DNA from 3 places in the Microbulbifer sp. SH-1 genome. Region 2 is predicted to be linked to each of the others. Evidence: predicted binding sites of a transcription regulator. Region 2 holds the regulator's gene; each other region holds the start of a gene.
What was found. The regulator PhoB, encoded in region 2, activates phosphate uptake and scavenging genes when phosphate is short. The targets are predictions, from matches to a motif close to TGTCATAAANNTGTAACA.

Region 1 (5,510 bases), 1.1 Mb from region 2:
GCCGGTAATACCCAACAGGCACAGCAGGATGGAGAAGACACTGGTGATCAGCATGCCCCAGTCGCCCAGCAACAGGGTGTAGTGCAGGTCCAGTAACCAATCGGTTAAGTGATGGGTCAGTCCCATGGGCGGGCGCAGCGGCTCACCGGTGTACTGGTCCATCAGCGCATAGGTCCACTCATCGGTGCCGTGCTGTATGGTGTACACCAGATCCGCGCGGTCTTTGTCCTGGAACAGCGCCCAGCCGGTGACCTCATAGCCGGGGAAATTACTGTGCATGGAAGCTTCCAGCGCATCCAGGCTCAAGCGCTCACGACCATTCGAATCCACCCGCACCTTGTCGGCGAGCAACAGAGAATCAATCTCGTGCTTGAACACCAGAATACTGCCGGTGATGCAGATGACCAGCAGCGGGACAAAGGCGGCCAATGCCATCCAGCTGTGCAATTTGAACAGGGTTTTATTCATGTTGTTCTCGCTTGGGTTACGCCGGCAAAGAATCTCAAATCGCTAAACACAAACGGGGTGAAGGCCATTGATGGCCTTCACCCCCAAGAGTGCCTCTGATTTACACTGGTGAATCAGTAACGCCAGTTCACCGATGCACTGAAGTTGCGCGGCGCGGCGTAGAAGCCCTGATCCCAGTACAGGCTGCTGATGTATTTCTCGTCGGTCAGGTTTTCACCATTGATGGAGAAGCTCAGCTGCTCGGTCACCTTGTAATTGGCAAACAATTGCAGGGTCGCATAGGCATCCTGCTCAATGGTGTGGCCAGCAGCGTGAACCCGGGAAATATCATCCTGCCAGTTGATGCCACCGCCCACCTTGAGCTGGTCGAGCATCGCCGGACGGTAGCTGGCGTATAAGCGTACAGTCTGCTCGGGGATGAAGTCGCGGTTCAGACCATTGCCGGCCTTGTTCTCGATATCCACCTTGGCGTAGCTGAACTCCATGTGCAGGCCTTCGACAAGTTCACCACTGACGGTCAGGTCGTAGCCATTGCTGTCGTAATCGCGACCTTCGTAGTAGTCGATCATCACCTGATCGTTGTTCGGGTCTTCAATCTGGCCGGCAAACTCCGCCACGTTGTTCTGCTGGGTCTGGTAGTAAGCCAGGGTTGCAATGAGCTTGCCGCCGAGAAATTGCCCTTTTACTCCCACCTCGTCATTGACGCCCTCGGTTGGGTCAATAAAAGACAGATCTTCGGCAACATCATCCTGCGCACGGAAGGTTTCTGTGTGGCTCGCGTAAAGGGAGTAATTGTCGGTCAGGCTGTACACCACACCCGCGTAGGGCAGAACCTTGCCATCCACCTTGGTGACTTTGCTGGTACCGTAGCCTTCACCTTCGGCCTCCCAGTTCACCACGCGGGCGCCGCCCACCAAGCTCAGGCTGTCGGTTAGGCGGAAGCGGGTCGCAGCGTAAAACGCACTCTGCTCTTCATCGAAATTACTGCCGGTCAGCCCGTCGGTATATACCGGTTTGACCGGGGTCTGGCCGTTCCACTGGGTGAAGTCGCCGATCGGCGGGAAGCCGTTGGTGTAGTCGTACAGCGAAACTTCTCTGGTTGAGCCTTCGGTCCAGTTGTAGCCGAAGAGCAGGTCGTGCTCGCGCCCCAGCAGCTGGTAAGTACCGGATACGCGCAGGTCGAACACGTCCTGCTTGCCGTCCAGGGTATAGCCGCTGGCGTAGCCTATCAGGCCTACGTCGGTGTCGCGATCCGGCAGGCTGTACATATAAAACAGCTCGCTGTCGCCTTCGATGTCCGCAGTGCTGTAGTAGCCCTTGAGTTCCCAGCCGTTGGCAAACTCGTGCTTCAGTTCGGCGAAGACTTCTTTCTCAATGTTGTCCCAGTAGGCCCACTCGGCAGAGGTGGAGGCGGACACGTCGTAATCGGTGGGTGTCCCGTCGGAGTACACCAGCGGCAGCGCGCCCCACAGTGGGCTGTCGGCGAGGCTGCTCTGGTAGCTGGCGCCCAGAGTCAACAGGGTGGATTCACCCAGGTCCTTTTCCAGCGCGCCGTAAACCACAGATTTGTCCATGGCGTAGAAGTCGAGATACGACTCCCTGTCTTCTTTGGTCATTACCACGCGGCCGCGCAGGCCATCGGTCAGGGTGCCGGATACATCGCTCTCCAGACGCAGACTGTCCCAGGAACCGGCGATGGCGCTGAAAGACATTTGCAGATCATCGGTGGGGCGTTTGCGCACCATATTGACGGTGGCTGACGGATTGCCGGCGCCACTCATCAGGCCATTGGCACCGCGCACCACTTCGATGCGCTCGTAGATGGAAGTATCGGTCTCACCGCTGCGGTTGCCGTAGGTCGATGGCAGACCCACGCCATCGACCTGGAAGTTGGTGACGTCAAAGCCGCGGGAGGAATAGTAGGTGCGGTCGGTTTCCACACTCTCCACCTGAATGCCCGGTACGGCCAGCAGTGCATCATTCAGGTTATACAAATTGAAGTCGTCCATTTGCACCTGGCCGATTGCGGATACCGATTGCGGTGTTTCCATAATCGATAGACCGAGGCCCGTCGCGGTGTCCAGGTCGCTGACCAGGTAGGAGTCCACCTGCTCGCCGACGACTTCCACATTCTCGAGCCTCTCGGAATTTTTCACTTCCGCGGCAATAGCCGCATTGGCTGCGGCGAGGGCGACCGCCAGAACAGCGCTGGCAAACAGACGGTGATTCGGTTGCATGGATGTGTCCCCAGTGACTACCCCTTGAATTTAGGACGGGAGTTTAGTTTAGCAAACATGCAAATACAACAGATTATCATTTAGATTTTGTTAAGACTGGCCCATTTATCCGGTCATCAAACTGCCACTCGCGCCATTTACCCTGCCCTATTTTTGAGGCCACCACCTTGCCCCCTAGTCATTCCAGCCGGCAGAAGAGCCCTCTCTGGGTACTGACCCACTGCGCTGCGGTGTTCGCTGTCTTGATTTGCCTGCTTACTGGACTGCGCATCGCCACTCTGTCGCAGCCTGCGTTGATACAAATCGAAGAACTGCTTCCCCAAGGCAAGGTACATCAGCTCCATTTTTTCAGCGCGCTGCTGCTTTCCTTTATTGCTCTCGGCTTTGTCGTGCACCGTCTGCGCATCCCATCGGCGACTGGCACTCCTTTCCGCCGTTGGCCAGGCTGGCATCGAGCGATCATTCGTGCCGGCTACCCGCTGCTCGCCGTCGCCATCATCAGTGGCTGGCTGCTGTTCAGCGGTACCAACCTGCGGCAGGTGCATCTGGCCTGCGCCTTCGGCGTGCTGCTGTACCTATTCCTTCACGGCGGCCTTTACGGTATCCGCTGGGGTAGGCAGGCACTCGTCGCTACACTCGTGCCGCAACTCTCGCGCACCTCTTTAGTAGCAGGCGTTGTCGTGATCGGACTCGGCTCGTTGTTGGTGTCCCTGGGCTGGGTAAACCTCCGCCAGCAGAGCCATTTCACCCTCACCGTCAACGCCATACCTTTGCGTATTCCTATACATATCGATGGCGAAGGCAGCGAACCACCATGGCAGAGCGCCCGCACCCTGTATGTTTTTACAGATGGCGGTGCCAACTTCGACAACGGCGCGACCGAGGTGGAACTGCGCGCGCTGCATAACCGCGAGGAGTTTTACCTGCAGGCACGCTGGCGCGATGCCGATGAGAGCCTGGCACACCTGCCCCTTGTGAAAAGCGCCCACGGCTGGGAGGTTCAACAACACGGCTTCCATCAGTTCAACGAAACCCGTCATTACGAGGACAAGTTCGCGGTGCTGCTCTCTCCCGATTGCGACTTTGCCGCAGCCGGCACCGCGCACCTTGGCAGGAAGCCCTTGAAAAACGCACCAGCCAACTGGCACGGCAAAGGTTATCACTACAGCGACGACGGCCAACTGCACGACCTCTGGCACTGGAAGGTGGTGCGCACCAACGACATGTATCTGGCCGATGACAACTACATCTCCAGCCCGGATATTCCGCGCCCCGGTGCGCGGCGCTACACCGCCGGATACCAGCAGGACGGCAAGGAGTCCGGTGCCTATGTGATGAACTGGCAGTGGTATCGCCCGGGCGCAATCACGCCCAAACGCCTGCCGTTGGATCCGGCGCAACTCGCCGTATACCAACAAGCGCAAACAGACCGGGAAAGCCGCCCGCAGTGGGTTGCCTCCTGGTTTGACTACCAGCCCTACTCTGCGGAAGCAGACAACAATTATGCCGAAGGGACCGCGATGCCCTCGGTCATCTACAACTCCAACCGCTTCGAGGGCGACCGCGCCGACGTGCGCGCGCGCGCGCAGTGGCGCGACGGTTACTGGACACTGGAAATGGCGCGCAAGCTGGTCACTGGTTCTTCACTGGACGTCCCCATTCACGACGGGATCTGCTTGTGGGTATCGGCGTTTGATCGCGCGCAGATCGCTCACACGCGCCACACCCGCGCGATCAGGCTGGAGCTGCAACAATGAACCTCTGGCAACGCACCCTGTTAATCGTCGGCGTGCCGCTCGCGGCCATCACCGCGGCCGTGTTACATCAGCCGTCCATACCGGAACCTGCGCCCTATCACCTCACCAAGATCGCTGCCGATGGTAAACCCCTACCGCCGTGGGCGGGGCCCTGGTCCTGCGTGTGCGACCGCAACACTAGCCTGCTGTGGGAAGTCAAAACCGACAATGAGGGCATTCACGATGGCCTGTGGACTTACTCCTGGTACCGTGCGGGAGCCGCAGGATTTCACACCGCGGCAAGAACAAATCTGGCAGAACCTTTGCCGGGAGCTGGTGTTCCCGATAACGGTGACTGTTATTTTGAAAAGACACGCTGCGATACCGAGGACCTGATCCGCCGCACCAACCGGCAAACCCTGTGCGGCGAAAACAACTGGCGGCTGCCGACGAGCACCGAGCTCGCCACCCTGATCTACCCCCTGGCCAAGGCGGGCCAGGCAAAAATTGATACGGACTATTTCCCGCATACCAAGCGCGGTGATTACTGGACCGCCGATGAGGGTGATACATTGCAAAATGTTTACCGGCATCTGCAAACCGGAGCTGAGGCCATCAGTTTTATCGAAGGGGAAAAGTTCACAATTCCGCATCGAAATGCCGCTTTTGTGCGCCTGGTCAGTGCCGATTCAAAAAGCTGTCATTAACCCCTCTCACACTGCCCTCGCTGTAACGATTCTCCTGGTTATTTTCCGTTAACAATAAACACGCACAAGGAATTCCCAATGAAATCCTCTCTGGGCAGCCTGGCACTGGCAACGGGCGCGGCGGGACTGATCTCCGTCCTCGCGGCAACCGGCGCAAATGCAGCCACCAAACACTACCGGCTGGTGTGGGACAAGGACGGCAGCAACAGCGCGGTCATCGGCTTTTCTCCCGACGGCAGCAGTAGCAACCCCTACGTCAGCTACGGTTATTCCACCAACGAAAGCAATTGGAGTAATGTCGCAGTCAATGCCACCCGCAGTTTCGGCGGCAGCATCACCAGCCACTTTGTACGACTGGAAAA
Region 2 (5,510 bases):
CGGGGGTTACCAGGTTTCTCTCGGCGCAACGCCGAAATACCAGCGGGTTGAAACCATCGAGTACCTCGAAACGATCGCGGACTTTGACAGCGACGACTTCGACGCCGATGACTACATGCTGGAGCACAGCAATTTCAATATCGACTTCGGCGCGACCATCAACTGGGGTGAATTGCAGGGCGGTGTATCCCTGCGCAATGCCATTGCCCAGGACTACGACACCATACAGGGTGGGGTAAAAATCCAGCTGGAACCGCAACTGACCGCGGGCCTTGGTTATACCGGTGAAGTATTTACCCTGTTGGCGGATCTGGACCTGAATTCCATCGAGGCGTTCGAAGGTGCCGGTGAAGTACAGATCGCGCGTCTGGGTATGGAGGCGGACCTGTTTGATTGGGCCCAGCTGCGGATTGGGTACCGCCACGACCTGAAAGACACTTACGATGGCGCGCTGACAGCGGGTATCGGCTTCTCGCCGTTTGACGTGGTGCAGTTCCACCTGTCCGCGATCAAATCCTCCGACGACACCTACGGCGCAGCTCTGCAGTTTGGTCTGGATCTGTAAGATTTGTCGGTAGCCTGCGCAAGGGGCCTGCGGGCCCCTTTTGCATTTCCGGCACTCAGGTCAGACACTCAGGCCGAGCTGGCCAGGGTCAGTTTGTGCGTTGGGAAATTGAGCGTGAAGGTACTGCCGCGGCCAGGCACACTGCTGACCGTGAGGTTGGCACCGTGGCGCAGCAGCACATGTTTGACGATGGCGAGGCCGAGACCGGTGCCGCCACTCTCCCGGGAGCGGCCCGCATCCACTCGGTAGAAACGCTCGGTGAGACGGGGGATATGCACCGGATCTATACCGATACCACAGTCCTTCACGGAAAAATGCCCGCCCGCCGCATCCAAGCGCCAGCGCAGTTCAATCGGCCCGCCGTCAGGGCTGTACTTCACCGCGTTGAAGGCGAGGTTTGCAAACGCACTGTGCAGCTCGCCAGCGGTGCCGGTAATAGTGCAGTCCTCGGTACACTCCACGGTGATCTCGTGGCGCCCGCCACTCAGTGAGCGCGCCTCACCGGCCACCTGCTCCATCAACTGCCGGACCGACACCCTGTCGCGGCCAGTGTCGCGCTCCGACGTTTCCAGCCGCGCCAGCAATAGCAGATCGTTCACCAGCCCGGTCATCCGCACCGTCTGCTCGCTCATCTGCGTCAGCGGCCGCTCCCAGTTGCGCGGCGCCTGACCGCTCATCTGCAGCGTCTCCAGATAACCCGCAATCACCGTCAGCGGCGTGCGCAACTCATGAGACACATTCGCCACAAAATCCCGCCGCATCTGCTCGAGGTTGTGCAGTCGCGTCACATCCCGCACGATCACCAACGCCTCATCCTGACCGAAGCGCGTCACCTCCATGGTCAGAATACGCGAATCGTCCCCCGGCGCCGGAAGCGTAATCGGCTCCAGCGACGCGCGACCGCGCCCGAACATACGGTTGTGCATATGCTCCACAAACCGCGGATCGCGAACGAAGTTGACCAGCGGCTGCCCCGCATCATCCGCCTGCAGGCGCAACATCTGCCCCGCCGCCGGATTCCACCACGCCAGATTGCCCTCATCCTCCAGTGCCACAATCCCCTCGCGCAGCGCACTGGTACTGTCCTGCACCCGGCGCAGCATGGAATGGAGCTTCTGCTTTTCCTTGCGGTGGCGGCGTTGCAGTCGATAGAAATCGTCGGAAATATCCCCCCATACTCCGAAGCTCGTCGGCGCGGGACCGCGGCGACCGTTGCTCAGCCAGCGGTCGAACTGGTTCTGCTGCCACAGCAGCCAGCCGAGATACACGGCGAGGCCGGCGCACAGCGCCAGCCACCAGTTGTCGGTCGAAAAACCGAGAATGGTGGTGCCGAGGGCGATGACGATAAAGCGCGAGAACTCGCCAATACTGCGATCGAGCATGATGGTTGGGCCATCTTGTTTTGGGGTGCACTGATTATTCTCAGTGGACCTGCGGACTTTATACGAAGGAAATGCCCGAACCGAAGTGCGGGTTTTCAAGTGAAGGGCGAGTGCCGGGCTTGGGTTTTTGAAAGCGTCGGCAACAGGGATGTTGCCGACGCAGCGTACAGGGACGTATTCACAGCGGTTTCAAAAACCCAAGCCCGGTGCTCGACCGCCACCGGACTCTCTACGGAGTCCACAAAAAACGTGCGGAGTAGGATTACACCCTTTCCACAGTCTGTACAGAAAAGCGGTAGCCGGTACCGCGTACGGTCTGGATATAGCGCTCGTGACCGTCGATGGTCAGTGCCTTGCGCAGGCGACGGATATGCACGTCCACCGTGCGCTCCTCCACATACACATTGCCGCCCCACACATGGTCCAGCAACTGCGTACGGGTATAGGCCCGCTCCTGGTGCGAAAGGAAAAACGTCAGCAAACGGAACTCCGTCGGCCCCATCTCCACCGGCTGGCCATTGATCGTCACCCGGTGGCTGATCGGATCCAGCACCAGCCCCCCCGCCGTCAGCGGTTCCTCCGGCGTCGTCGGCCCCGCGCGACGCAGAACCGCCTTCAGACGGGCTACCAGCTCGCGCGGAGAAAACGGCTTAGTAATGTAATCGTCGGCGCCGGTTTCCAGCCCCTTGATCTTGTGATCTTCCTCGCCCTTCGCCGTCAGCATGATGATCGGCAGCGAAGACGTCAGCTCGTCGCGCTTCAGGCGGCGGGCCAGCTCAACCCCGGAAACATCCGGCAGCATCCAGTCCAGCAGCACCAGATCCGGCTTCTCGTCGATCACCAGTGCGTGCGCCGCCTGCGCATTCTCCGCCTCAAGGCAGCGGTAATCCGCCATCTCCAGCGCAATTCGCAGCATATCCCGGACCGGGGCTTCGTCGTCGACTATGAGGATCGTCTTGCTGTGCATCTGCCTGCCATACCCTAGCTGGTGAATTTGTCACTTAACTGACTTTTCTTAGAGTGGCCATTTAACGTCACTTTAATGACAAATATATGACAGCTGTGCGGCGATCACGACCTCGCCGCCAAAAGGTAGGTTCAGTTGGCTAGAAAATGGAAAAAAATACCTGCAAAAATCGCCGCGCCAGCCCAATTACTGTTGAGAAACGCCTGAAAGCAGAGTTCCCGTTGCCGATTCCGCACCAGCCACTGCTGATAGATGAACAGCCCGGTCGCCGCGGCCACGCCGCAGTAAAACAGAGCACCCAGCGCCTCCCGGCTGCCCAGCATCAGCAGCGCCAAAACGACCATCGCCTGCAAACTGCCGGTCATCACCCGGTCCATATCGCCAAACAGGATGGCGGTGGACTTGACCCCGATCCGCAAGTCGTCGTCCCGGTCCACCATCGCGTAAAAGGTGTCGTAGGCCACGGTCCACAGCAGATTCGCGGTGAAAATCAGCCAGGCCACCGCCGGCACTTCTCCCTGCACCGCCGCGAACGCCATGGGAATACCCATGCTGAAGGCGGCGCCCAGCACCACCTGTGGCAGGTGGGTATAGCGCTTGGCAAAGGGGTAGCAAAAGGCCAGCGCCAGTGCCGGCAGCGACAACAGTACAGTGAGCCGGTTGGTCGTCAGCACCAGTAGGAAGGCCGCCAGCATCAGGCCCGCGAACAGCAGCAGAGCGCCCTTCGGCGTGGCCGCACCGGTGGCCAGGGGGCGCTGGTTGGTGCGCTTCACGTGGCCATCGATGTTGCGGTCGGCGAAGTCGTTGACGGCACAGCCGGCGGCGCGAGTGAGGACCACACCGAGGGTGAACACCGCAAACAGATGCAGACCCGGCCAGCCCTCAGCGGCAATCCACAGGGCCCACCAGGTGGGCCAGAGCAGCAGCAGCGAGCCGATGGGGCGGTCGAGGCGCGCCAGCTGCCAGTAGGGAAGCAGTTGCGGCCAGCGCTGTTGTATCTGTTGGCTGATCACTTGCATAGGTGTCTCCCGGAACGCGTAGCCCTCAGGCGGAGGGTGGACTGTGGGGATTGAAACTGCTGAGGAAGGTTTCCGCAACCAACAGGGGCTTGTCGCCGAGCCAGAAGGTGGAGCGGCGGCCCCAGGCGCGGGTGGCCATGTCGGCGAACTGTTCGAGCTGGCATTGGGGATTGCGCGCAAGCTGATTGAGGACGATGGGGCCGCGCCGCATATCGGATCGGCTGAACAGGAGTTCCCCCAGGGGGCGGTTGTCGAGACTGCGCAGGTGGCGGTGTTTGCCGGCCAGGGAGCGCTCAGGCAGGATACTGCGGGCGTAGACCCAGGGTTGGCCGCGACCGCAGAGCAAAACTTCGCGCACGAGGGCGAGGGATTTGTCGCGCAGGCCGAGGGCGCGACGCTCTTCGAGGCGCGGTTGCTGCCAGCCCTGGTTGAGTATCTGAACGTGAAACTCGCCGCTGCTGTGGTGTTTGAGAGCGGCGGTGAGGGAGCCGGGGTGCAGCAGCCAGGGCAGCAGTGGCTCCGGTGGCGTTGATCCGTGGAGGGTGTCCAGCGGGTGGGGGTGCCAGTCGCCGACGGGTTCAAAAGGGGAGTGGTACAACGCTGACTCCGCGCGGGTTCAAATGACCGCATTGTACCTGAGCAAGCCATTCGGGGAACGCGCTTTGCCCCTCGTGCTTGCTGCCGATATAGTGGCGCAATCTATAACTAGAGGCCTGAACTAAGTTCGGTGGCGGCGCCTTCGCCCGGAAATTCTTGGTTCTTGCCATCCGCATATAATTTTTTGCCGCACTCGTGGTGAAAACATAAACAGGACGGACCATGGGGCTCACCAAACAAATCGTACTGGCCATGATCGCGGGCATCGCGGTCGGCCTGCTGTTCAATTTTCTCAATGTCAGCCAGATCCTTGGCGGAGGCGTAACCGGGTTTATCAATAACTACCTGACCAATGGCCTGTTCGATGTTGTCGGGCGGATCTTTATCGCGTCCCTTCAGCTGATGGTTGTGCCGCTGGTACTGGTTTCCCTGATCTGCGGAGCCTGTGCGCTGTCGGACGGCAGCCGGGTTGGGGTGCTGGCGGGCAAGACGCTGCTGCTGTACCTGATGACCACGGCACTGGCGATTTCGCTGGCACTGGTGCTGGCGTTGGTGTTCCAACCGGGTGCGGGTATGGAAGGAATGGCCGGTGATGCGGTGTTTGATCCCAAGCCGGCACCGCCGCTGTCGGAAATGCTGGTGAACATCTTCCCCACCAACCCGGTGGAAGCGATGGCCAAAGGCAACATGCTGCAGATCATTGTATTTGCTCTGCTGATGGGTTTTGCAATTTCCCGCAGCGGCAAGCCGGGGCAGCGCATTGCGGGCTTCTTTAATGATCTCAACGAAGTGATCATGCGCATGGTTTCGGTGCTGATGGTGTTTGCACCCTATGGGGTATTCGCGCTGTTGGCGAACAAGATTGCGCAACTGGGGCTGGATGCGATCCTGCAGTTGCTGAAGTACTTCCTTGTGGTGCTCGGCACGCTGCTGCTGCATGCCTTCGGGGTCTACTCGCTGCTGCTTAAGCTGCTGTCCGG
Region 3 (5,510 bases), 2.3 Mb from region 2:
CACAGACGCTCGATAAAAATGGCGATAACAGCCACGGAACAGAGCAGGATTGGCAGCATCAACCAGCCGCCGGACTTGATGATTTCTAACACGTTTTATGAGCCCCGACTGCGGAACGGATTTGTTATGGTTTGAAGACCAAACACTTTATCACAGCTCACCACTATGGCTAAGTGCCTGATTGTTAACTTTTTTATTGCTGTGATCCGCATACCAAAAGCGCCCTCGCGCGCGCGCCCGCTCAATATTCAACTGTCCGCTCCCATCCCAGTGAAAGCGGACCGCTCCGCTGTCAGCGGTATTGAATTGCTGCGCCGGCAACCGCCGATAGCGCGCCACCACTTCCGGGTGCGGGTGGCCAAAGTGGTGGCGGAAGCCGGCACTGAACACCACCCGCGCCGGCCGTGCCCAGTCGAGCAGCGCGGGTGATGAGGATGTGCGCGAGCCGTGGTGCGGGGCGATCAGCAGATCCACAGGAGCAAACGCAGGATAACGGGCTGGCAACTGAGCCTCGACATTACTGGTGATATCGCCGGCCAGTAGTATCCGCACACCGCGCCAGGTGAGCAGGGCCACACAGCTGTGGTCGTTTTCATCCCCGCTCAACCCTGAGGTGCGCGGCCACAACCACTCGATGTGCAGCTCGCCCCATAACTCCCGCCCGCCGGCAACGCAGGGGCTTGATGTTGCGGCCCCCGGCCATCGCGACGCCAGTGTCCCAGGGGCAATTAGAGTGTCGACCCGTAGCTGCGACATCACGCCCGGCACCCCACCGGCGTGGTCGCGGTCGCCGTGGCTTACCACCAGCGCATCCAGCCGCTGGCGCCCGTCCGCCAACAGAAACGGCGCCACAATGCTGCGGCCCGCACTCCAGCCACTACCAGAGCTGGCGCCAGTATCAAATACCAGCGTTTTCCGTTCGGTGGCAGCAACCACCGCAAGGCCCTGCCCCACATCGAGCACCGTCAGTGCCAGATACGGTTCTGACGGCCGCGTCCAGGGCAACAACCCCACCAGCAGCACCGGCAGAAGCGCCCAGCCGAGGGCGCGCCCCGGTAGACCGCGTGGTAACAGCAATACCCCGCAACTGAGCGGCGCGAGAAGCAGGATCAGATGGGAGGGAAGCGGGAGTGACTGCCATCCCGGCAAAGCGCTATCGGCGACGGCCAGGAAATCCAGCAGCCAGCCCAGCTGGATATCCGCCAGCCGCCACAACCCCAGCTGCAGCGGCGCCGGTGTCAGAGCGGCGAGAAAAATCAGCGGTAAAATGGTGAACCCAACCCAGGGAATCGCAATAAGATTGAGCAGCAAACCGCTCAGGCTGACCCCGGCGAAGATCAAGATAGACGGCAGCGCCAGACCGACAAGAATTGCCCACTGGCTCTGCAGCGCGGTACGCAGATAATTCAGGGGTCGAAACACTTGAATACGGGGCCGCTCTTGCCCCGCCGTCTCGCCATCTTCGCCGCTGCTCCGCCCACGGAAACGCAGCAATAGCGCACCCACTGCGACAAACGAAAGCCAGAAACCGGCATTCAGAGGCGCAAGGGGCTGCAGCAGCAACACACAGGCCAGCGCTGTGACAAACGCCAGACCTGCGCCGAATCTGCGGCGAAACACCAGTGCAACGATGGCAATCGTCGTCATGATGAGCGCGCGCTGGGCTGACAGAGGCGCACCGCTGACGAGGGTGTATGCCATCGCCGCAGCCAGGCCGGCAGCGCCGGCGACCAACAGAGGGTTATGCGGTCGGAAAATGCCCACCACCCGGCTCACCAGACCACCCAAGAGCAGGAAGAACCCCGCCACCATGCCCACATGCAGCCCCGAAATCGCCAGCAGGTGCGCCGTACCGGTTCTGCGCAACAGATCCTGTGTTGCGGAGTCCACCCCGCCCGTATCCCCCAGCAGCAGGGCGCGGATCAATTCTTCCTGCTTCAGCGCGTGGTCACCGGCATCGGGCGCGGTAATCTGCCGTCGCAGGTGTTCGCGCAGGCCGCTGACCAGAGACCCGACACCGCGCTCCACACCAAGGTACTCAGGCGCGGCACCGCGCTCACGCACGTAACCCGTGGCGTAGATCCCCTGCTCCAGCAACCAGGCTTCGTAATCAAACGTATGGGGATTGATACTGCCTCGCGGGCGCTTAAGGCGCAGCGTCATGCTCCAGCGACTGCCCGGAATCATCTTCGCCATGGTATCGGGGTCCACCCGATACCAGCGCAGCAACAGGCGCTTGCCGACAAACTCCCGCCGCTCAGAGTCCCGCACCCGCGCGCGGAAGCGACTGTCGAAGAATCCCGGAACGACGCCGGGCGATCCGAAATTGGCAACCGCCGTCGAAGCTTCCGGGAGGCCTTCGATCTCGAGGGTAACCTTGTGATCCTTACCGTGCAGTGCCAGGGGCAGGCGCTCGGCAAGAGATTGGTGATTTGCCTGGAGCGCCCAGCAGCTTCCAAGCACAAACGGCAACAGCAGATAGCAGAGTGCAAAACGCGGCGCGGCCGCAAACCGGGAAAGCCAGCCGCCGATAACCGCCAGCAAAGCGACTGATATGACCCCAAGGGCCAGAGCTGCCGCGGTGTCGGCATCCCACGGCAGCGCGGGCCAGAATGCCACCTGGCCAATCCCCAGCGCCAGCGACCACAAGGCCGCGAACGACCCGCGCAATCCCTTCACCGAGCCCCCTGAATTCCAATTTCTTCGGCCTGCCTTTACGTCGAGCCGGCCATTTCATCGCTTCCTGCGCCATGACCCTTCGACCACATCCTGGGATTAGAACGGAGCAACTTGCGTGGTTCAAGCAGCAACAATTCACACCGGAAAAGACATTCGTGACTTTTGGTGATTTTAAACGGCGACGCCGCAACAAAACTTACACCAACCTTTCATCTTTCACATGTTTGTAACAAAAGAGCAGCAAACTGCGCGGCATCCGAGCTATGGCTCACCCCGTTAAGTCACTCTACGAGACCGACCATGAAAAAGACCGCGTTCACTCTGGCACTGGCCGCTGCGCTTCCTGTTCCAACCCTTGCCCAGTCCGACGTGTTCACCTTTTACGGCAAGGCCAATGCATCCTTCCAGTCCAACGACGAGGGTGACGGCGCCAATACCGACATTAAAAGCAACGCCTCCCGCCTGGGCGTGAAAGGCGAGCTGCCGCTGGATAGCGGTATCAAGGGTATCTACAAGATGGAATACGAAGTAGATATCGACGGTGAAGCGGAAGAAACCTTCAGCCAGCGCAACATTTATGCGGGCCTCGAGGGCGGTTTCGGTCAGGTGATCGGGGGCAAGTTTGACACGCCCCTGAAAGAAGCCCAGAACCGTGTCGACCTGTTTAACGACCTGGAAGGCGATATCAAAAGCCTGATTACCCGCAGCGACAATCGCGAATCCAACAACCTGCAGTACACAACGCCTTCTTTCGCCGGCTTCAGGGCGTCAGCGGCCTACATCAGCAACAAGGATGCGGAGATTTTTGACAGCGAAAACAACCTGATCGACACCCGCGACAACGGCACCTCAGTATCGCTCGCCTATGACAACAACGGCGTGTACCTGGCCTACGCTTTTGATCAGGACGTGGAAGCCAATGACTGGAATGTGAATCGCCTGGTTGCCCAGTACAGCTTCGGCAACCTCCAGCTGGGTGCGCTGTACGAGGAACAGGAAAAAGCAGACCACAGCAAGCAGGACGGGTGGATGACTTCTGTGGCGTACAAGATCAACAACTGGACCGCGAAAGCCCAGTACGGCCAGTCCGACATCATCAAGGACAATGGCGAAACGTTTAGCCTGGGACTCGATTACAAACTTTCATCGGCGGCCAAGGTGTTCACCTTCTACACCGATGAAACTGCCGCAGACGGATACGAGCGCAACTACTTCGGTATCGGTACCGAGTTCAAATTCTAACCCACTCCCCTGTAGGAGCCTGCCTGCAGGCGAACTCTTCCGTGCTCCGGACCGTTCGCCTGCAAGCAGGCTCCTACAAATTGCGCTCCGGCCCAGCCACACAGCCAGAAATGAACATCCCTGTAGGAGCCTGCTTGCAGGCGAACATTCAGGCCCCGTGCCAAGCAGCCCTCCCCGGAGCGGTGTCCGGCCCTGCAAGCAGGCTCCTACAACGAGAGCAATCAAACTGCCGCGCGCGCCGCGTGCAGTTTCTTGTAGCTCTCGATCAGACGCAGGTGCTTATCCAGGCCTTCCAACTGCATATTCGTGGGTGTAAGGCCGTAAAAACGCACACTGCCATCCACCGATCCCACCACGGCCTCCATGGTGGTTTCGCCAAACATGCGCCGCAGGTTAACGATGTAATCGTCCAATTCCAGATCATCGTCCAGCGCAATTTCCAATACCGCCTGTACTGCGCGGTAGAACAGTCCGCGCTCGACGGTGTTATCGTTGTACTGCAGGAAACTCTCCACCAACTCCTGCGCTTCCTCGTAACGCTGCAGCGCCAGACACACCAGCAGTTTCAGTTCAAGAATGGTGAGCTGGCCCCACACAGTGTTCTCGTCGAACTCGACACCGATCAAGGTGGTGATCTTTTCATAATTGTCGAGCTGGCTTTCTTCCAAGCGCTCCACGAGATCCTCTAGCGCGTCATCGTCAAGGCGGTGCAGATTGAGGATGTCCTCACGGTAATCCAGCGCCTTGTTGGTGTTATCCCAGATCAGGTCTTCCACCGGATACACCTCGGAGTAACCCGGCACCAGAATCCGGCAGGCCGGCGCGCCAAGTTCGCTGTAGCTGGCCATGTACACCTCTTTGCCCATCTCCTCGAGGATGGCAAACAGGCGATTGGCCTCGGTGTCGTTGCTGTCGTGGTGATTGCCGGAGAAGTCCCACTCCACAAATTCGTAATCGGCACTGGCGCTGAAGAAGCGCCAAGACACCACACCGGTAGAGTCGATAAAGTGCTCCACAAAATTGTGCGGTTCGGTCACTTCCAGACTGTTGAACGTGGGCGGCGGCACGTCGTTCAGGCCTTCGAAACTGCGGCCTTGCATCAACTCGGTAAGACTGCGCTCCAGCGCCACAGGCAGGCTCGGATGCGCGCCGAAGGACGCAAATACACCGCCGGTGCGCGGGTTCATCAGGGTCACGCACATGACCGGGAACCGGCCGCCGAGGGAGGCGTCTTTCACCAGGATCGGGAACCCCTGCTTCTCCAGCTCCTCGATGCCTTGCAGTATTTCCGGGTATTTCACCAGCACGTCGCGCGGCACGTCCGGCAGCGCGATCTCCTGCTCAATGACTTCCTTCTTCACCGCCCGCTCGAAAATTTCCGACAGGCACTGCACCTGCGCTTCCGCCAGGGTGTTGCCCGCACTCATGCCGTTGCTGAGGAACAGGTTCTCGATCAGGTTGGAGGGGAAGTACACCGTCTCGCCGTCGGAGCGGCGGGTGAACGGCAACGAGCAGATACCGCGATCAATGCGCCCGGAGTTGGTATCGATCAGGTTGGAACCCGCCAGCTCGCCTTCCGGGTCGTAGAT

Region 1: GNX18_RS10215 (ethylbenzene dehydrogenase-related protein) is a predicted target of PhoB. The motif match lies at 2,817-2,834, and genes of this name have one in related genera.
Region 3: GNX18_RS05445 (porin) is a predicted target of PhoB. The motif match lies at 2,894-2,911, and genes of this name have one in related genera.

The regions. Positions count from the first base shown of each region.
Region 1 covers NZ_CP046948.1:2,409,972-2,415,481, forward strand. The annotation lists gene GNX18_RS10205 (PepSY domain-containing protein) at 1-468, opposite strand, end outside; gene GNX18_RS10210 (TonB-dependent siderophore receptor) at 582-2,705, opposite strand; gene GNX18_RS10215 (ethylbenzene dehydrogenase-related protein) at 2,948-4,462, shown strand; gene GNX18_RS10220 (DUF1566 domain-containing protein) at 4,459-5,148, shown strand; gene GNX18_RS10225 (DNRLRE domain-containing protein) at 5,227-5,510, shown strand, end outside.
Region 2 covers NZ_CP046948.1:3,470,748-3,476,257, forward strand. The annotation lists gene traF (conjugal transfer protein TraF) at 1-565, shown strand, start outside; gene phoR (phosphate regulon sensor histidine kinase PhoR) at 634-1,947, opposite strand; gene phoB (phosphate regulon transcriptional regulator PhoB) at 2,210-2,914, opposite strand; gene ubiA (4-hydroxybenzoate octaprenyltransferase) at 3,046-3,933, opposite strand; gene GNX18_RS14245 (chorismate lyase) at 3,959-4,531, opposite strand; gene GNX18_RS14250 (dicarboxylate/amino acid:cation symporter) at 4,753-5,510, shown strand, end outside.
Region 3 covers NZ_CP046948.1:1,218,599-1,224,108, forward strand. The annotation lists gene GNX18_RS05435 (MotA/TolQ/ExbB proton channel family protein) at 1-92, opposite strand, end outside; gene GNX18_RS05440 (DNA internalization-related competence protein ComEC/Rec2) at 151-2,679, opposite strand; gene GNX18_RS05445 (porin) at 2,980-3,921, shown strand; gene GNX18_RS05450 (OsmC domain/YcaO domain-containing protein) at 4,143-5,510, opposite strand, start outside.